DNA from 2 places in the Arthrobacter sp. efr-133-R2A-63 genome. Region 2 is predicted to be linked to the other one. Evidence: predicted binding sites of a transcription regulator. Region 2 holds the regulator's gene; the other holds the start of a gene.

Region 1 (10,340 bases), on a different contig from region 2:
GATCGTGGCCACCGCCACGGGGTGCGTGATGTACGGATCGCCGCTCTTCCGCTTCTGCCCCTGGTGGCTGCGTTCGGCCACCGTGAAGGCACGTTGGATCAGATCGAGGTCTTCCTTGGGGTTGTTGGCCCTGACCGTCCGCAGCAGCGGTTCGAGGATGGGCGAATAGGTGCTCGCGCCCCGTCCGGTCAATTTCGCCAGCCTGGAACGCGTCCGCTCGCGCCGTCCGGGGAACGTCGGGCGCACGCCCGGGCTGTCCACGGGCACACCATCGACGGTGCTGCCCGTAGCTGCAGTTGCGGTGCCGGGCACGCGGCTCAGGCCGTCCTCTCCGCCCGCCGGCGGCGCCGACGTCGTACGTTCCTCCACAAAAGCACCTCTCACGACTGACTTAATTCTCCCAGTCTATTCCCGCGGTAGACCTCTCCAAGAACCGGTACCCAGATGACGGAACCGGGAACGAAAAAGGCCGGTCACCGCTTTTCAGCGGTGACCGGCGCTTCGAGGGGAAAACGAGGCTAAACGGCCGCGGCTTCCGGGTTCGAGCTGGCGGCTGCCGCTCGTCGGGTAGCGACCTTCTTGGCCTGCTTCTGCAGCTCGGGTTCGCTCTGGCGCAGCCAGGCGTAGAGCGGAGCCGCGATGAAGATCGTCGCCGCGGTACCGATCAGGATGCCGACGAACAACGCGAGGGACAGGTCGCGGAGCGTGCCGGCGCCGAGCAGCCCGGCACCGATGAAGAGAATCGCGGCGACCGGCAATACTGCCACCATCATGGTGTTGATGGAGCGCACCAACGTCTGGTTGACGGCGAGGTTGACCTCTTCGGCAAAAGTGCGACGGCTGGAGGTGGTGATGTCCGAGGTGTTTTCACGGATCTTGTCGAAAACAACCACGGTGTCATACAAGGAGTAACTGAGCACCGTCAGGAAGCCGATGATGGCTGACGGGGTCACTTCGAAATCGCTCAAGGAGTAGACACCGGCCGTGGTGAACATCGTCACCAGCATGCCGGCGAGGGCAGAGACAGACATCTTCCAGGTGCGGAAGTACAAAGCCATCAAGAGAGCAGCCAGGCCTACGAACACCGCGAGGCCAATGAGGGCCTGCTTGGTCACGTCCTGCCCCCAGGTCGGGCCGATGAACGTCGAGGTCACCTGGCTTTCGGTGACGCCGTAGACCTTTGCGAGGTCCGTTTTGAGCTTGACGGTCTGGTCATCGCTGAGTTTGTCCGTCTGGATACGCATGGTGTTGCCTGCGACGTTGGCGACGCGCGGAACCGCACCGGGAACGACGTCGTGGACGGCCTTCTCACCCGGGGCTGAATCCGTGGTCTTCACGTTGGATACCGTGAACTCGGAACCGCCCCGGAAGTCGATTCCGAGGTTGTAGCCGCCCTTGACCACCGGCAGGAGGATGGAGATCGCCACTGCCACTGTGGCGATGATGAACCAGATCTTCTTGCTGGAGACGAAGTTGTAAGAGCGCTTGCCCGTGTAGAGCTCGTTGCCGAACTTTGCGAAGCTCGTGGTCATTACTTCTCCTCCTTGGTGCCGTTGGAAGAACCAGCCAGCTGGGCTTGCTTTTCGGCAAGCCGACGTTCGGCGATAGTCATGCGGCGCTCGGCTTCAGCGGCAGCACCGGTGTTGCGGGCGCGGACGACGGCGGGCTTCTCGGTCGGCGTGCGGAGCCTGCCGGCACCGAGGTAGAGCGGCACGGCGCCCAGTCGCTCGGGGTCGAGGCCTGAGAAGCGGTGTCCTTCGCCGAAGAACTTCGTCTTGGCCAGCACCTGGAGCGTCGGGTGCGTGAACATGAACACGACCAGGAGGTCTGCCAACGCGGTGAGGCCAAGGGTGAAGGCGAAGCCGCGGACGTTTCCAACAGCGACGAAATACAACACCAAGGCAGCGAGCAGGTTGACGGCCTTGGAGGCAAGGACCGTCCTCTTGGCGCGCCTCCAACCGTTCGCGACGGCGGACACGAGGCCCTTGCCCTCACGAAGTTCGTCACGGATGCGTTCGAAGTACACGATGAAGGAGTCCGCTGTTTGGCCGATAGCCACGATGAGACCTGCCACACCGGCCAAGGACAGCCGGTAGTTCTCAGTCCACCCAAGGATCGCGATCGCGAGGTAGGTGAGTCCACCGGCCACCACGAGGGAGAGGATCGTGACGAAGCCCAGGGCCCGGTACTGGAACAGCGAATAGACCACCACAAGCAGGAGCCCGATCACACCGGCCAACAGGCCAAGGCGCAACTGCTCGCCACCGAGGGTTGCGGAAATCTGCTCTTCGGACTGGATATCGAAGCTGATGGGCAACGCGCCGTAGCGAAGCTGGTCCGACAATGCCTGCGCGGACGCCTGCGTGAAGTTGCCTGTAATCTGCGGCTTGCCATCGGTGATCACGGCGAGGGCACGCGGTGCGGAAATGACCTGGTCATCCAGGACGATGGCGAACTGGGCCTTGGGGTCGTTGCCGCCCTGGGCCTGCGATGCCACGTAGAACTGGTTGAGCCGCTGCGTCACGTCCTTGAAGGTCTTGGTGGCGTTGGCGTCGAACGTGATCGTCACGCCCCATGCATTGGTCACCGAGCCCTGTGCGCCCTGGACGGGGTCGAAGGAGGACGACACGATGTCCTGGCCCTTCACTTCAACCGGGCCAAGGATGTACTTGACGGCGGGAGTCGTGGCCGTTGCCGGCTCGCAGGTCACCAGAGGCTTGGCCGGATCCGACCGCGGCTGCTTGTCCTGCGCAGGATTGGCGCAGTCCAAGGCTTCGAAGGCTTTGTAGACGTCCGCCGTGACCCAGTTGCTGTCGCTGGCGTTGGTTGGCGCAGCCGTTGGCTTGGGCAGGCTGGCATCAGGCGTCCGCGATGCCACCGGAACGGGAGCAGGATCGCCGGTGGTGATCACCGGTCGGAAGTTCATGTCGGCAGATGCCTGGATCAAGGCACGGGTTTCCGAACTTGGCGTCCCGGGAAGGCTCACCACGACGTTACGGCCGGACTGCGTGGTGATTTCCGCTTCGGCAACGCCGGAGCTGTCAACGCGCTGTCGGATAATCGCAACGGCTTGGTTCAACTGTTCTTCGTTGATGCCGGTGGATCCTTCGACCTTGGGCGCGAGGATCATTTGCGTGCCGCCCTCAAGGTCAAGCGCAAGCTTGGGAGCCCAGCTTGCGTGACCGGTGATGACGCCGCCCCCGAGGACTGCTGTCAGTACAGCGAATATTGCGACAAGCCAGATCAGCACCCTGCGGGCTGCATTTTTGTGGCCGGTTCGTGCCATGTTCGATCTTCCTGTTGATGACGGAACAGCCGCCGACGTGCACTTGTGAGCGCAGGCCGGCGGCGATTCATTGCCGTAGAGCTATTCCCGCTTGTAGAGCGGGTACGGGCTAGCTGTCCTTCTTGCCCTCGTCGTTGAGGCGCCTGAGGGTTTCCTCCGGGGTTTCCGAGGATGCCGACGCCTCGGCATCAGCGGCCGTCAGCGACGACGCGTCGTCCGGGACGTCAACCGGGGTTTCCTCGACAGGCTCAACGATCTTGGTAACGGCCTGGCGGTGCACCGTGGCGAGGTTGCCCGGTGACAGCTCAAGGACAACCTTGTTCTCAGCGTCGTCCATCGCGACAATTCGGCCGAACAGGCCGAAACTGGTCATGACCTCAACGCCGGGGGCGAACTGGGATTGCAGCTTGGCCTGCTGTTGCTGCGTCTTCTTGTTGCGGCGGAACATCATGAAGATGAAGACGCCGAGCATGGCAAACAGCAGGATTGTCATTGGATCCACAGGGAAGTTCCGTTCTTTACTTACGTTTTTGGTTTCACGGCCATGTCTGCCCGGTGGATCCGGCGGCCGTGGAGCTTTCGCCCGCGTGGCCGCACAATGCTCCGACGGGCGGGCACAGAACCAAGGACTCGAACGTGCCGAGTGTCATACCAGTCTAGAGGGTTAAGCTGAATGGATCGTGCTATCGGCCGGTGTCGATGCTTTCAGCGCCGTTTTCGCTGTCCTCGAACAGGGCGAGGGGATCCTGCCCGAACACTCCTGCCGGCACCGCATATCCAAGGTGCGTCCATGCTGACGCCATGGCGATCCGGCCGCGCGGCGTCCGGCCCAATAGGCCTTCGCGCACCAGGTACGGCTCAGCGACCGTTTCCACAGTCTCCGGCTCTTCCCCGACGGCGATTGCAAGGGTGGAGAGCCCCACCGGACCACCGTTGAACTTGAGGATCAGCGCTTCCAGCACGGCACGGTCCAAGCGGTCCAATCCACGCTGGTCCACCTCGTACATGTCCAACGCCGCGGAGGCTGCACGCGCATCGATCTGTTCGATGCCGTGAACCAAAGCCCAGTCCCGGACGCGGCGCAGCAGCCGGTTGGCGATGCGCGGAGTTCCGCGGGAACGGCCCGCGATCTCGCTGAAGCCGGCGGAATTGACCTTGAGATCTAGCAGTCCGGCCGAGCGGCGCAGCACCAGTTCGAGCTCCGCCACGGAATAGAACTCCAGATGCCCCGTGAAACCAAAGCGGTCACGCAGCGGTCCAGGCAGCAATCCGGCCCTCGTGGTGGCCCCGACGAGGGTGAAGGGCGGCAACTCAAGCGGGATGGCAGTGGCGCCGGCGCCCTTGCCCACCACGATGTCCACACGGAAGTCCTCCATGGCCATGTAGAGCATTTCCTCTGCGGGCCGGGACATCCGGTGGATTTCATCGAGGAAGAGGACTTCACCCTCCGAAAGCGAAGAGAGGATGGCCGCGAGGTCTCCGGCATGCTGGATGGCCGGCCCGCTGCTGATACGCAAGGGAGCGTTCATCTCGGCGGCGATAATCATGGAGAGCGTGGTCTTCCCGAGCCCCGGAGGGCCCGACAGCAGGACGTGGTCCGCGCTGCGGCCGCGCATCCTCGAGGCTTCCAGGACGAGCGAGAGTTGCTTGCGGACGCGGTGCTGGCCCACGAAGTCGTGGAGGTTCTTCGGGCGCAGTGCTGCCTCGATGATGCGCTCTTCGGGTTCCTCTCCCCCGGTAACGAGGGATTGCTCAGCCACGGCTGCCTACCCGGTTTCCGGCTCGGGCGCCGTCCTGCCCAAGCCAGCGAAGTGTTGCTCGCAGGATCTGGGCGACGTTGCCGGCGTCGGCGAGTTCCGGGGAATCGGCCATAGCCTTGTCGATGCTCCCGGCGGCGTCCTTTTCCGACCAGCCGAGGCTCGTCATGGCAGCTACCACCTGGGGCTTCCACACGGACTCCGCAGCGACGGCGGGGGCAGCCCCCGGAGCGGTGCCGTGGGGTACGAGCTTGCCCGCAAGCTCGAGGACGATCCGGCCGGCCACCTTCGGACCGATGCCCGGCACCTTGGTGAATGACTTGGCGTCACCGGAGTGGGCGGCGACGCGGATCGCCTCGGGCTCATGGACGGCGAGGACTGCGAGGGCCAGCCGCGGTCCCACACCGCTCACACTGAGTAGGACATCGAAAACTTCCCGTTCGTCGTCGTTCGAGAAACCAAAGAGCGTCAGGGAGTCCTCCCGGACGATCAACGAAGTGAACAGCTTCGCTTCCTCGCCGACATGCAGGTGGCTGAGGGTTTGGGGCGTGGCGTAGACGCTCATTCCGGCGCCGTTGAGATCGATGACGGCCGTGGAGAGACTGACGTGTGCCACGGTTCCGCGGAGAAAACTGATCAAGACCCGGCTCCTGAAGTACTGCCCCGTGCATGCTGCGCTTGCATCCAACACGCGGGAGCTATCCGAACATATCTACGAATACCCTAGCAAGGGCCGCCGACAATTACCGGCCGCGGCGCGCTTTCGCTTCGGCTTCCGCCCATGCCCGCTGGGCCGGCGTGAGCGCGCTGCTCCCCGGTCCGGTGGTGGCAACGGCGGCGCCGCTCCCGGCCCGCCACGCGTGCGTGACGGCGAGGGCCAGCGCGTCCGCGGCGTCGGCCGGACGGGGCGGGGCGTCCAGGCGCAGGATCTTGGTGATGAGCTTGGTCACCGCCTCCTTGTTGGAGGTGCCGCTGCCCGTGACGGCGGCTTTGACTTCCGACGGCGTGTGAAGCGCCACCGGGATGCCGCGCCGCGCTGCCGCCGCGATGACCACCCCGGACGCTTGGGCCACGCCCATGACAGTGCTGACGTTCAACTGGGAGAAGACCCGTTCGACCGCAAGAACGTCTGGCTTGTACAGGTCCAGCCATTCGTCGATGGCCTTGGCGATGACCAGCAGGCGCTGGTCCAATGATTGTTCCGGGGAGGTTCCCACGACGCAGACGGCCACCATGGTGGCGCGCCTGTTCCGTTCGACGTCGACCACTCCGATGCCGCAACGGGTGAGGCCCGGATCGACTCCTAGTACGCGAAGAGTCAAGTCCGGGCCTCCCTGTTGGTTGTCAGGCTATGTCGCAAAAAACATTATTCGGCTTCGAGCGCAGCCTGGACTTCCTCGCTCATGTCCGCGTTGGTGTAGACGTTCTGCACGTCGTCGAGATCCTCGAGGGCGTCGACGAGCTTCATGAACTTCTTGGCACCGTCGACGTCAAGCGGTACCTGCATGGACGGGACGAATTCAGCTTCGTCCGTCTCGTATTCGATGCCGGATTCCTTGAGGGCTTCGCGGATGGCCTGCAGATCGGTGGGTTCCGAGTGGATTTCCCAGTTGTCGCCGCTGTCCTTGACTTCCTCGGCGCCTGCGTCAAGCACGGCCATCAGGATGTCGTCTTCGCTGAGACCGTTCTTGGGCAGGTTGACGACGCCCTTGCGGGTGAAGAGGTAGCTCACGGAGCCGGGGTCGGCGATGGTGCCCCCGTTGCGGGAGATGGCCAGCCGGACCTCGGAGGCGGCACGGTTCTTGTTGTCCGTGAGGCACTCGATCAGGAGGGCCGAACCCTGCGGGCCGCGGGCTTCGTACATGATTTCCGTGTAGTCGACCACTTCGCCGGTGAGCCCGGCTCCGCGCTTGATGGCGCGGTCGATGTTGTCAGCGGGGACCGACGTCTTCTTGGCCTTGGTGACGGCTAGCTCCAGGCTCGGGTTGCCGGCAAGGTCCGGTCCGCCCATGCGGGCCGCGACTTCGATGTTCTTGATCAGTTTGGCGAACGACTTGGCCCGGCGGCTATCGAGGATGGCCTTCTTGTGCTTGGTCGTCGCCCATTTGGAGTGGCCTGACATGCTTTAAACTTCCCCTCTGATCATTCGAATAAACAATTCATGCACGCGCTTCTCCCCAGTCACTTCCGGGTGGAAGGAGGTGGCCAGCAACCGACCTGAGCGCACTGCAACAATTCTAGCCAACCCGTGCAAAGTGTCCGTGTGGCTGGCTTTTCCCGGTTCCACCTGGGCAAGGATTTCGACGCCCGGACCGACGCGCTCCACCCATGGTCCCCGGATGAAGACGGCATGGACGGGGTCGACGCCGGACTCGCCGGCGCTGAACTCGAGGCCCTTGAAGTCAAGGTCGGTTTCGAAAGACTCCCGCTGCCGGCCGAACGCGTTGCGGCGGACCGTGATGTCCAACCCGCCGAAAGTCTGCTGCGGATTCCCGGCGAGGTCCGTGGCGGGATCTGCGATGTCGTCAGCCAGGAGGATCATTCCGGCGCAGGACCCATAGACCGGCAGCCCGGACGCGATCTGCTTACGGATCGGATCCGCGAGTTCGAAGATGCGCGCCAGCTTGTCGATGGTGGTGGACTCGCCGCCGGGAATGATGAGGCCGTCAATGTCGTCGAGTTCCGCCGGACGCCGGATGCCGACGCCGGTGGCGCCGGCCGCTTCGACGGCGTGGATGTGCTCACGAAAATCGCCTTGTAGTGCGAGGACGCCGATGCGCAGGCCCGTGCCCACGCTTGATGACGCCTCGGAAGGGGGATTGGTCATTCGACCATCATAATGCGCCGCCGCTGCAGGCCTCGCCCCGTGGTGGCACCGCAGGCTTGCGGCACGTGGTTTATGCACCAACTGGGATATATTACAGAGCATGTTTTCGTTCACCGTTCCGCTCGGCAAGCTGGTCCGTGCTGTGTCCCGGCTTCGCGGCGGGGGTTCGGCTTTGCCGGGCCTCGTGGTCGAGAAGATCGACCCCGGCTTCATGCAGAGGACGCTGTCCTCGCTCCCCCACGGTGTGGCTGTGGTGAGCGGGACCAACGGCAAGACCACCACCACCAAAATGGTCGTGGAACTCCTGGAAAGCCAAGGCCTCAAGGTCTTCACCAACCGGACGGGCAGCAACTTCACCCGGGGAGTGGCAGCTGCGCTCCTGGGTGAGGTGGACTGGCGCGGCAGGCTGGACGCCGACGTCGCGGTGTTGGAACTCGACGAGGCACATGCCGTGCATTTCGTGAACAAAGTGCCGCCGCGCTACTGCCTTCTCCTCAACGTCCTGCGGGACCAGCTGGACCGCTTCGGCGAAATCGACGCCACCGCGTTGCTTCTCCAGCGCATCGCCGAGCGAACTACAGGCACCGTGGTCTTGAACCGCGAGGATCCCCGGGTCGCCCGTATCGCGGCAGCCGTCAGCGGCCCCGAGGTGCTCTACTTCGGATTGGACCAATCGCTCCGCAGCACCTTCCCGAACGACGACGACATGCGGGCCGTGGCTCCGGGAACCAGCCCCCTCGGTGACGTGCCCGCCTCCCCGGAGGCCGACGTCGTACTCCGCCGGGTGGGTGCCGACGACGCCGACTTCGAGTTCGACGGAACCCGCGTCGCGACCCACATGAAGCTCCGCGGCGTCTACAACATCTTCAATGCAGCCGCCGCCTTGGTGCTCGCCAGGAGCATCACCGGGGCAAGCGGCAGGCCCGGCGATGCCGCGAAGCTCGTCAAGGCGCTCTCCGAGGTGGCTCCGGCGTTCGGCCGTGGGGAAAGCCTGACGGTGGATGGCCAGCCTCTTGAGTTGGTCCTGGTGAAGAACCCGAGTGGTTTCCGCCTGGGCCTCAAGTCCTTCCCGGCGAAGGGCTACGCGTCCATGATCGCCATCAACGACAACTACGCCGACGGCCGCGACATGTCCTGGCTCTGGGACGTTGAGTTCGACTCCCTGCGCGAGGATGGCGTCGAAGTACTCACCGGTGTCCGTGCCTACGACATGGCCCTGCGCCTGCAATACGACGAGGTCCGTTTCGGTTCAGTGAACACCGACATCCCTGCGGCCTTGGCTGAATTCATCCGGGGCTCGGCCGGCAAGCCCAAACGCGTGTTCTGCACCTACACCGCGATGTTGGCCATCCGGCGCGAACTCTCCAAAATCACCACAGTAGAGGTGGTCTCATGACCCCGGCCGAAGACACCGCCCCCCACGCCAGCAAGGGCACCATCCGGGTCCTGCAGTTGTACCCCCGTGAGATGAACATCTACGGGGACTGGGGAAACGCGCTCGTCCTGCGGCAGCGCCTGCTTTGGCACGGCTACACGCCTGAACTCCTTGAGTACAACGTGGGTGACGACTTTCCCGAGGATGTCGACCTCATTGTGGGCGGCGGCGGGCAGGACAGCGGCCAGGTAGTCATCCAGGAAGATCTCCAGGCACGCGCCGAGCAACTCCGCGAGATGGCCGAGGACGGAACGCCCATGCTGGTTATTTGCGGGCTCTACCAACTCTTCGGCAAGTTTTTCAAGACGAAGAGCGGCCCTGTCATCCCGGGCATCGGCATCCTTGACGTCGAGACGGTCGGCACCGACGAACGCCTCATCGGGAATGTCACCCTCACCTCGTCCGAGTTCGGGGAAATCCTCGGCTACGAGAACCACAGCGGACAAACCTCGTTGGGCCCCGGTGTCGAGCCCCTCGGCACCGTGTCCAAAGGTGCCGGCAACAACAGCAAGGACAACCACGAGGGTGCCCGGCACCGGAATGTTGTTGCCAGCTACTTGCACGGTTCCTTGTTGCCCAAGAATCCTGCCATCGCCGATTTCCTGATCCGGACCGCCGTCGAACGCAAGTACGGTGCTTTCGTTCCCGGAACGCCCGACGACGACTTTGCCCGCCTCGCGCGCGAACATGCGGCGCGGCGGCCGCGCTAACACGAGGAAAAGCGTTGTGGGCGGGGACCTCGCATGAAAGGGTTGCTTCATGACGAACCCTCTCTTGGAGCCGAGCACCCTTCCCTTCGGATTGCCGCCCTTCGCAACGATCCAGGACAACCACTACGCCGAAGCTGTTGAAGCGGGCCTCGCTGAGCATCTGGCCGAGATCCAGTCCATCGTGGACAATCCGGAGCCTGCATCCTTCGAAAACACGGCGGTGGCGATGGAACGCTCCGGCCGGCTGCTGGAGCGTGCAGCGGCAGCCTTCTTCACCCTGGTTTCCGCCGACGCCTCCGACGCCATCCGGGAACTCGAAACCGAG
Region 2 (10,340 bases):
CTCCTGGACAACATGGATGTCACCGAAGAAGCCAGCGTCTCGGCTTTCCAAACCGACTGCCGGGCCGCCATCCGTGATATCCAAAGCCGCGGCAAGCGGGCCATCCTGGTGGGCGGCTCCGGCCTCTACGTCCGGGCGGCGTTGGATGTCCTGGAATTTCCCGGGACGGACCCTGGTGTACGGCAACGGCTGGAGCTGGAGCACGAAACCTCCGGTCTTGCAGGCCTCCAGGAACGGCTGCAACTTGTCGACCCAGTTTCCGCGGGACGGCTCGGCGACGCGCGCCGGATCATCCGCGCGCTGGAAGTCTTCGAGCTCACCGGGCGCCCGTTCAGCTCCTTCATGCCGCAGCGCGAGTACTTCCAGCCGGCCGTGCAGATAGGGCTCGACGTCGACCGGCCAGTGCTGCGCGAGCGTTTGGCCGAGCGCGTGCTGAGGATGGTGGACGCTGGACTCCTTGAAGAGGTCGCGCGGCTCGACGCCGCCGGACTGCGACAAGGCAAGACGGCATCGAGGGCGCTCGGATACGCCCAGTTCCTGAAGGTCCTCGACGGCGAATCCGATACGGCGGCAGCGGCCGAAGAAACCATCGTGGCCACCCGGCAATTCGCCCGGCGCCAGCTCACCTGGTTCCGGGCCGACCCCCGGATCCACTGGCTTGGCTGGCAGGATCCGGATTTGGTGGCCAAAGCGACAGAAATCTGCGCAAGCCACGTGTCAGTGATTTAGGCGGGCCCCCTCGGGCAGGTAGCCTTGAGCCATGGATGAAACCCTTGCATTTTCCGCCCCGCAGCCTGCCGCTGCCGGCGGTTCGGTACCCGCCTCCGGACTTCACGGACTGGCCTTCTCCAAGGGACACGGTACGGGCAACGACTTCGTCCTCGTCGCAGACCCCGATGACGCGCACCAGATCTCACCGGAGCAAGTCGCGGCGCTCTGTGACCGCCACCTGGGCATCGGAGGGGACGGGCTCATCCGGGCTGTCCCTTCACGGTACCTGCCCGAAGGCCTCCAGCTCCTCGAAGCGGACTCCGATGCCGAGTGGTTCATGGACTACCGCAATGGAGACGGTTCGCTGTCCGAAATGTGCGGCAACGGCGTCCGGGTGTTCGTCGAATTCCTCATCGAGCAGGGCCTTGTCACGCTCAACGCCGGTGAATCCCTGACCATCGGGACGCGCGGCGGCATCAAGAAGATTGTCCGGACCACTGAGGGCTATGCGGTGGACATGGGCCCGTGGGAATTCATTTTCCCCAAGGACGCCACGAGCAAGGCCATGGACTCCCTCGTCAGCGCCGACGGACTGGAAGTCGCCCGGCCCGCCCTTTCCATCAGCATGGGCAACCCGCACACCGTGGTGGCATTGGCCGAACTCTCGGAGCTCAAATCCACGCAGCTCTTCAAGGCGCCTGTCGTGGATCCCAAGCCGGCCAACGGCACCAATGTCGAATTCGTGGTTCCCGCGGAGCCCCTCGTTCACGAAGGAGTCGGCAACATCACCATGCGGGTCCACGAACGCGGCGTGGGTGAGACCCAATCGTGCGGCACCGGCGCCTGCGCGGCCGCCGTCGCCATCCGCCACTGGGCAGGGGAAGGCGCCCCGGACACGTGGCGCGTCAAGGTGCCGGGCGGCGTCGTCGGGGTGCGGTTCTTCCCGGGCGAAAGCGGCCGTGAACATGTGGAGCTGAGCGGGCCCGCCGTGATTGTCGCTAGCGGGACGCTTTCCTGATCCGCAGGACGCGGAAGGATTTCGAGGTGCTTTCCCGGGATACCGAGAAGGAACCGTCGAGGGTATCGGCCAGCCAGCGCTGAAGCGAGTCCGCCCCGAGGTTTTTCTGCACCACAAGCCAGGCGGTTCCACCCGGCGCGAGCCGTGGCAGCCACGTGAGCAGCAGCTCGTGGAGTCCATCCTTGCCGATGCGGATGGGCGGGTTGGACCAGATGGTGTCGAACATCACGTCAGGGTCGACGTCGTCGGGCAGGCTCGCGCTGACATTCCCAAGTTCCAGCAGGGCGGCGTTCTCGTTCGTCAAGGTGACGCAGCGCTCGTTGACATCAACGGCGTAGACGCGCGCATGCGGCGCCATGAGCCCCATCGTCAGGGCAATGGGACCCCAGCCGCAGCCGATGTCCAGCAGATTTCCCTGCGGGGCGGGCGCCGGAACCTCGGAGAGCAGGATCGCAGTTCCCTTGTCGATCCCGTCGGGGCTGAAAATGCCGCCCGATGTCTGGAGCGGGCGGGTCGCGCCGGCCAGTTCCACCGTGAGGGGCTTGCGGGTGAACGGCCCCGCGGGCTGTGCGCTGAAATAGTGAGCAGACTCCATAGCTTGCCAGATTAGTGGCCAGCAGCGGGCAAGGGAAACCGCGCGTCGCCCCGGGCCGGCCCAACCCGTGCTTGACGCGGTCTGATAGTCTGGTGCGCATGTTCCTGATCTTTGAGTAGCCGGCACCGCCCGCGACGCAGGCCTGCATCATGTGCAGCGCCATTCCGCCTTGGCATGTCCATTCCAGACGCTGTTCTTGACGCCTGGACACTCAGCAGATCGGCCCCCTTCCGCCCTTGGGAACTGTGCACGCACTCCGCGCAGCCCCTCCGGAGGGATACCCGGACCATCGGCAGGGGCTTGCCAGGCATCAGCCCTGCGCGAATTCCGCGCCATAAGAGACGAATCGGCACTATTCTGGAAATGCCGAACCCCCTAAAGGAGACCATGACCACGCAGAAGAACACCGGACCCGATTCCGACGCCCAGGACATGAGTCCTGAAGAAATCCAGGCTGTCATCGACCGGATTCTCTCCAAGGACGCACCTGCCATGGTGCAGGACCGCGACGAACCCCGGGGCGTGTTTGGCAAGGCCCAGGCGATTTCCCGCCTGGACGATGAACACAGCATCTACGACGGCGACCAAGAGGACCTGGCCGAGCGCCGGGCCTTGCGCCGCACCGCGGGCCTGTCCACGGAACTGGAAGATGTCACCGAGGTCGAATACCGGCAGCTGCGCCTTGAGCGAGTCGTGCTGGCAGGCCTCTGGACCGAAGGCACCCTGGCCGACGCCGAGAATTCGCTCAGGGAACTTGCCGCTTTGGCCGAAACGGCCGGCTCGGAAGTCTTGGACGGCATCGTCCAGCGCCGCATGAAGCCGGACCCCGGCACGTTCCTTGGCTCAGGCAAAGCCTTGGAGCTCAAGGACATCGTGATGTCCACCGGCGCGGACACCGTAGTGGTCGACGCCGAACTGGCGCCGTCCCAGCGGCGCGGCCTTGAGGACATCGTCAAGGTCAAGGTAGTGGACCGCACCACGTTGATCCTCGACATCTTCGCGCAGCATGCCAAGAGCCGCGAGGGCAAGGCCCAGGTGGAGCTGGCGCAGCTGGAATACCTGTTGCCGCGCCTGCGTGGTTGGGGCGATTCCATGTCCCGCCAGGCCGGTGGCCAGGTGGGCGGCGCCGGCGCCGGCATGGGTTCGCGTGGTCCTGGTGAAACCAAGATTGAGCTGGACCGCCGTCGAATCCGCACACGCATGGCCAAGCTTCGCCGTGAAATCGCGGCGATGAAGCCCTCGCGCGAGACCAAGCGGGCCAACCGCCGTCGTAATGCCGTTCCTTCGGTTGCCATCGCCGGTTACACGAACGCCGGAAAGTCGTCGCTGCTCAACCGCCTGACCGACGCCGGTGTCCTCGTGGAGAACGCGTTGTTCGCCACCTTGGATCCCACGGTCCGCAAAGCCCAGACGCCTGACGGGATCGGCTACACGCTCTCGGACACCGTCGGCTTTGTGCGTTCCTTGCCCACCCAGCTCGTGGAGGCTTTCCGTTCCACGCTGGAAGAGGTGGCCGACGCCGATCTGATCCTCCACGTGGTGGACGTTTCGCATCCCGATCCGGAAGGCCAGATCGCCGCCGTCCGCACGGTGTTCAGCGAAGTGGATGCGCGGAAGATCCCGGAAATCATTGTCCTGAACAAGGCGGACGCCGCGGATCCGTTCGTCATTGAGCGGCTTAAGCAGAAAGAGCCACGCCACGTCGTCGTGTCCACGCGCACAGGGCAGGGTATCGCGGAGCTCCTTGGAGCCATCAGCGAGGCCATTCCGCGCCCCGGCGTGCGCCTTGAGGTCCTGATTCCGTACAACCGCGGCGAGCTCATCAACAAGCTGCACAACACCGACGCCGAAATCCTCAGCCTCGAGCATGAGGAGGAAGGCACCCGCGTGGTGGCCATGGTCCATGAGAACCTCGCCGCCGAGTTGGAGTCGTTCGTCAGCAATGGTTGATCCAGAGGCGGGGGAGCGCGGCGAGACCGTGGGGGAGCGGATCGCCCTCGAACTCCTGGACAAAGCCGTTGCCGGCATGGGCGGGCAAAACCGCACGGGCCAGCACCAGATGGCCAGGCAGGTGGCGCGGGCGATCGAGACCGGCGAACATCTCCTGGTCCAGGCGGGCACGGGCACGGGCAAGTCCCTCGCGTACCTGATTCCGCTCATTGCGCACGCGATGGAAAGCAACAAGCCCACGCTGGTGTCCACGGCTACCCTTGCCCTGCAGACGCAGATCGTGGGCCGGGACCTGCCCCGCCTCCTGGAAACCATCAATCCGGAGCTGGAACGTCCGGTCAGCATCGCCCTGGTCAAGGGCCGGGCCAACTATGTGTGCCTGCACAAGCTGGAGGGCGGTTTCCCGAGCGAGGAGCCCGCCGAGGGGCAGTTGTTCTCCCTCGGCGAGGACACCAGCGTCCCGCATCTCGCCGCAGCCATCGGCGGGCCGGCCTCGCAGCTCGGCAAGGAAGTCCTGCGGCTGCGCGAGTGGGCCGGGAAGACCACCACAGGGGACCGCGACGAACTCATGCCGGGTGTGACAGACCGGGCCTGGCGCCAAGTATCGGTCACGTCGATGGAATGCCTCGGCGCGCAGAAGTGTCCGATGGCGGAGGAGTGCTTCAGCGAGCTGTCCCGCCACCGTGCCGCGGAGTCCGACGTCGTGGTCACCAACCATGCCATGCTCGCCGTCAGCGCCTTCGAAGGCCTGGCCGTGCTGCCCGAGTACGACGTCGTAGTGGTTGACGAGGCCCACGAGCTCCAGGACCGCGTGACGGGAGCCGTGTCCGGACAGCTGTCGGTGGCGATGATCCATGCCGCGGCCTCGAGCGCCCGCAAACATACAGCCATCACCGTGGACGCGCTGAACGCCGCAGCCGACCGCCTGGAACTCGCGATCATCGGTGCGCCGTCCGGCCTCCTGCCCAACGGGCTCAATGATGAACAGCTGGATTGCGTGGACCAGCTCCGGGAAGCGTGCCGTGCGGCGCTTTCCGATTCGAAGGGGGATTCGTCCAACGCGGTCGACGGCGGACGCCAGCTCGCGCGCTCACGGCTCATGCTGATCCTTGAGTTGTGCGAACGGCTGCTCTCCGCCCGGGAAAACCGGGAAGTCGTGTGGTTGTCCCGGAACAGCACCTTCGATCCGCAGCAGGGCTACACGGCACCCGACGAGGATTCGCCGGCGCTCATCAACATCGCGCCGCTCAGCGTTGCCGGACGCCTCCGGGAAGGTCTCTTCGCAGGCCACACCGTGGTCTTGACCTCTGCCACCTTGGCCATTGGCTCTGCCTTCGAGGCTACCGCCGGCGGGCTTGGCCTGACTGGCCAAGGCGCCCCGAGCTGGACCGGCGTGGATGTCGGCTCGCCGTTCGACTATCCGAAGCAGGGCATGCTGTACGTCGCCAAGCACCTGCCCAAGCCTGGGCGCGGCACTTCGCCCGAGGCGCTCGACGAACTTGAAGAGCTCATCAAAGCCTCCCACGGCGGAGCCTTGTGCCTCTTTTCGTCCCGCCGTGCGGCGGAGGACGCCGCGGACGCGATGCGGTCGCGCCTGGACGTGGACATCCTGTGCCAAGGCGAATCGACCATGGCCGCGTTGGTCAGGCAGTTTGCCGAGGAAGAGGACACGTGCCTGTTCGGCACCATGTCCCTCTGGCAGGGCGTCGACGTTCCTGGCGGTTCCTGCCGGCTGGTCGTCATCGACCGGATCCCGTTCCCTCGTCCGGACGATCCCCTGATGACGGCACGATCCCGCGCGGTCGCGCAGGCCGGGGGCAACGGTTTCATGGCAGTGTCCGCGACGCACGCGGCCATCCGGCTGGCCCAGGGAGCAGGCCGCCTCATCCGCTCAACGGGGGACAAAGGCGTGGTGGCAGTACTGGATTCACGGCTTTCGACGGAACGCTACGGCAACTTCCTCCGGGCAGCTTTGCCGCCCTTCTGGCCCACGACGGACCGTTCAGTGGTGCGCGGTGCGCTCGAGCGGCTTTACGCCGAGTCGGCCAAGGCTTAAAGCGGGCGCGTCCGGGCTCGGGCGCGTCTGGGCGCGTCCTAGAGTGAGCGCAGCACCGAGACGACCTTGCCCATGATGGTGGCATGGTCACCCAGGATAGGCTCGTATTGCGTGTTCTGGGGGAGCAGCCATGTGTGGCCGTCGCGCTGACGGAAGGTCTTGACGGTGGCTTCGTCGTCCAGGAGCGCGGCCACGATGTCGCCGTTGAGTGCGTCGTTCTGCCGCCGTACCACCACCCAGTCGCCATCGCAGATAGCGGCGTCGATCATGGAATCACCGGCGACCTTCAGCATGAAGAGCTCGCCATGGCCAACCAGCTGGCGGGGCAGCGGGAGGACATCTTCAACGGTCTGGTCGGCCAGGATGGGTCCACCGGCAGCAATGCGCCCCACGAGGGGAACCATGGCCGTGTCGCTGGCACTCGCGAGCTCCGTGACGGCCAGGCCGCCCGCGCTCCGGAGTTTCGCCGGAGCCTCGACGCCGGGAATGACCGAGCCGCCGTCCAAGGTCAATGGCATGAGGACTTCCATCGCCCGCGGACGCTTGGGATCGCGGCGGAGATAGCCGAGCTTCTCAAGCTGTGACAACTGGTGCGTGACACTGGACAGGCTGGCCAAGCCAACCGTGTCCCCGATTTCGCGCATCGACGGCGGATAGCCATGATCGTTCACTGAACGCTGGATGGTCTCCAGGATTTTCTTCTGGCGGACGGTCAGGCTCTTGGGGGCCTTCTGTGGCTGCTGGCTCCGCGATGAGGCCGACCCGCTGCCAGTGGCTTTCGCTGCCATGTTCGCCAACGCCCTTCCGTTCCGCCCGTCCGCCGCTGAGGCGCTTCCCGGGACTGTCGGCCTGAAATGTCAGACCCTCCTGTTGCACTGATTCAGTGCTCGTTCCTTCACTCAAACGTAGGGCAGGCACAGGCGTTTATCAAACATTTGTTCTAGCGAGTCTCGACATCGTTCGTTGATAAGTGCTAAAAATGTCATAGCAAGGTTCGAATATGTGTTCTATAAAAGTGCTGCGGGATCCGGGTGTTCGTTCGAAGACATGGACGAACAATCGCCTCGCAAGCACTGACTGAAGGCAAGAATTGGCAGCCGCACCCAGAGATTCCGGAATGCGGCATTGTTCAGAAGGGCTCAGCTCATGTCCGCAATCACCATCACCCACACCCCAGGCCGCAGTGCGGCGCCGGGCAGGCTTCACCTGACACGCCGGGGCCGTATGGTCTTCTTCGGCCTCCCGGCAATGCTCGTGGTTGCAGCGCTGCTCAGTCTGGCGGGATTCCTGAATTCACCGGCCAAGGCTGCTGACTCCGTCGCCGAGCTACAGCCCACGTCCAGCACGAGTGTCACGGTTCAAATGGGCGAATCGTTGTGGGGGATTGCAGGGAAGGCGGCGCCTTCCCGGGATCCTCGCGATGTCGTAGCCGAGATTATCCAGCTGAACAACCTGCAGGACGGACGCATCGTACCGGGCCAGCAACTGTTCATTCCTGCCACCTGAGGGCACTTTCGTCCAGGGTGGCAGCCCGCCTGAACGGGCGCAGGGCCGTCACAGTTTCAGGGCATCCGCCGTGGCACCTTAAACTGTCATGGTGAGTGAGCAGCTTGAGCGACTTGACCGACTTCCCCTCCGGACCAACCTCCGCGGCCTGAGCCCGTATGGCGCGCCGCAGCTTGATGTCCCGATTTTGCTCAACGTCAACGAGAATACGCATGGCGTTCCGGCCGATGTCCAGGCGGCCATCACCGAAGCGGTGGCGGCAGTCGCGACCGGACTGAACCGCTATCCGGACCGTGAGTTCACTGAACTGCGCGAGGCCTTGGCGGAATACCTTGGCCACGACCTCGCTGCCGGGAATATCTGGGCGGCCAACGGCTCCAATGAAGTGCTGCAGCAGATCCTCCAGGTTTTCGGTGGCCCCGGACGGTCCGCGCTCGGGTTCCCTCCCACGTACTCCATGTACCCCCTGCTGGCCAGCGGCACCGACACCGCCTACATTGCGGGTGTTCGCGGCGATGACTACGGACTCGATGCAGCCTCGGCCGCCGCGCAGGTGCGCGAACTCAAACCGAACGTCGTGTTCCTTTGCTCGCCAAACAACCCCACCGGCACCGGACTTGGCCTGGATGTTGTCGAAGCCGTGTACGAGGCAGGCGAAGCAAGCCAGACAGTCGTGATCGTGGACGAGGCCTACCACGAGTTCGCCCACGATAATACGCCAAGCGCGCTGACGCTCCTCCCTGGCCGGGAGCGCCTGATCGTCTCCAGGACCATGAGCAAGGCCTTCGCCCTCGCCGGTGCACGCATCGGCTATATGGCCGCTGCCCCCGAGGTCGCCGACGCGATCCGCCTGGTCCGCCTTCCGTATCATCTCTCCGCCATCACCCAGGCGACTGCGCTGGCCGCACTCCGGCACCGCGAAGCCCTCATGGCCGACGTCGAAGACATCAAGATCCAGCGCGATCGCATTGTCTGCGAGTTGACCCGCATGGGCTTCACCCCGGCCGCCTCCGATTCGAACTATGTTTTCTTCGGCGGAATCGAAAACCCCCATGCCCTGTGGCAAGGCCTGCTGGAGCGTGGAGTCCTGATCCGCGACGTCGGCATACCGGGCCACCTCCGGGTGACGGCAGGCACGGAGCCGGAGACCACCGCCTTCCTTGAGGCGCTCGAAGCCTTGCTGGACGGCCAGGCTCCCTCACCGGCCTAGACTTGGACTAGCCCCACCACACCTTCCTCCTAAGGACATATCAATGAGCGAAAACGGCGCCAGCACGGCGGCCGCCCGGACAGCACGCATGGAACGCACCACCAGTGAGTCCTCCGTCCTGGTTGAAATCAACCTCGACGGCACGGGGGTCTCGGACATCAGCACCTCAGTGCCGTTCTATGACCACATGCTGACGGCGCTCTCCAAGCATTCGCTCATCGACATGACCGTCAAGGCGACGGGAGACACCCACATCGACGCCCACCACACGGTGGAGGACGTTGCGATCACCTTCGGCGAGGTCCTGCGCACCGCGTTGGGCAACAAAGCCGGTATCCGTCGCTTCGGCGAGGCTACGGTTCCGTTGGATGAAGCGTTGGCCCACGCCGTCGTCGACGTCTCCGGACGCCCTTACCTGGTCCACGGCGGTGAGCCCGCCGGCCAGGAATACCACCTGATCGGCGGACACTTCACCGGGTCGCTGACCCGCCACGTCTTTGAGGCCATTACCCTGCACGCCGGCATCTGCCTCCACATGAATGTCCTGGCCGGCCGGGATCCGCACCACATCGTCGAGGCCCAGTTCAAGGCATTCGCCCGTGCACTCCGTTCCGCCGTCGAGTCCGATCCCCGGGTCGAAGGCATTCCGTCCACCAAGGGTGCCCTGTGAGTACGCACATCCTCAAGGATGGCGCCGTGGTGGATCCGAAAGCCGCCAGCCGCATCGTCTCGCCTGAGGGCAAGCCGACCGTAACGGTCCTTGACTACGGCTCGGGCAATGTCCGCTCGGCAGTCCGCGCCCTTGAGCGTGCCGGTGCGGCAGTCACACTGAGCGCCAAGCCTGAAGACGTCCTGAACGCTGACGGGCTCCTGGTCCCCGGCGTCGGCGCCTTCGAAACAGTGATGCGCGAACTCAAGGCAGTCGACGCCATCCGGATGATCGGCCGGCGTGTTGCCGGGGGCAGGCCCGTCCTCGGTATCTGCGTCGGGCTCCAGGTGCTGTTCGAAGCCGGTGTCGAGCACGGAACCGAAGCCGAAGGCATGGGCGAGTGGCCGGGCAAGGTGGAGCTCCTGCCGGCGCCCGTTGTCCCGCACATGGGCTGGAACACGGTGGACGTGCCGGAAGGCTCGAAGCTGTTCGCCGGCGTCGAGCACGAACGGTTCTATTTCGTGCACTCGTACGGCGTGCAGAAGTGGGAATTCGACGTCGTCCAGCCGCGCATGGCCCCGCCGAAGGTAACCTGGTCCGAACACGGCGCCCCCTTCATCGCCGCCGTGGAAAACGGACCGTTGT

The links. The regulator LexA, encoded in region 2, represses DNA repair genes until DNA is damaged. The targets are predictions, from matches to a motif close to TCGAACANNTGTTCGA.
Region 1: the regulator LexA is predicted to act here: its motif matches at 5,746-5,761, upstream of ruvA (Holliday junction branch migration protein RuvA).

The regions. Positions count from the first base shown of each region.
Region 1 is NZ_JARVRG010000017.1:122,014-132,353, forward strand. It holds gene QRN45_RS08655 (RelA/SpoT family protein) at 1-369, opposite strand, end outside; gene secF (protein translocase subunit SecF) at 519-1,532, opposite strand; gene secD (protein translocase subunit SecD) at 1,532-3,286, opposite strand; gene yajC (preprotein translocase subunit YajC) at 3,396-3,779, opposite strand; gene ruvB (Holliday junction branch migration DNA helicase RuvB) at 3,970-5,046, opposite strand; gene ruvA (Holliday junction branch migration protein RuvA) at 5,039-5,683, opposite strand; gene ruvC (crossover junction endodeoxyribonuclease RuvC) at 5,787-6,365, opposite strand; gene QRN45_RS08690 (YebC/PmpR family DNA-binding transcriptional regulator) at 6,410-7,165, opposite strand; gene pdxT (pyridoxal 5'-phosphate synthase glutaminase subunit PdxT) at 7,169-7,870, opposite strand; gene QRN45_RS08700 (Mur ligase family protein) at 7,971-9,266, shown strand; gene QRN45_RS08705 (type 1 glutamine amidotransferase) at 9,263-10,015, shown strand; gene QRN45_RS08710 (M3 family metallopeptidase) at 10,065-10,340, shown strand, end outside.
Region 2 is NZ_JARVRG010000024.1:202,180-212,519, forward strand. It holds gene miaA (tRNA (adenosine(37)-N6)-dimethylallyltransferase MiaA) at 1-729, shown strand, start outside; gene dapF (diaminopimelate epimerase) at 761-1,729, shown strand; gene QRN45_RS13630 (class I SAM-dependent methyltransferase) at 1,710-2,324, opposite strand; gene hflX (GTPase HflX) at 2,712-4,274, shown strand; gene QRN45_RS13640 (ATP-dependent DNA helicase) at 4,267-6,330, shown strand; gene lexA (transcriptional repressor LexA) at 6,369-7,118, opposite strand; gene QRN45_RS13650 (LysM peptidoglycan-binding domain-containing protein) at 7,477-7,836, shown strand; gene QRN45_RS13655 (histidinol-phosphate transaminase) at 7,928-9,046, shown strand; gene hisB (imidazoleglycerol-phosphate dehydratase HisB) at 9,090-9,716, shown strand; gene hisH (imidazole glycerol phosphate synthase subunit HisH) at 9,713-10,340, shown strand, end outside.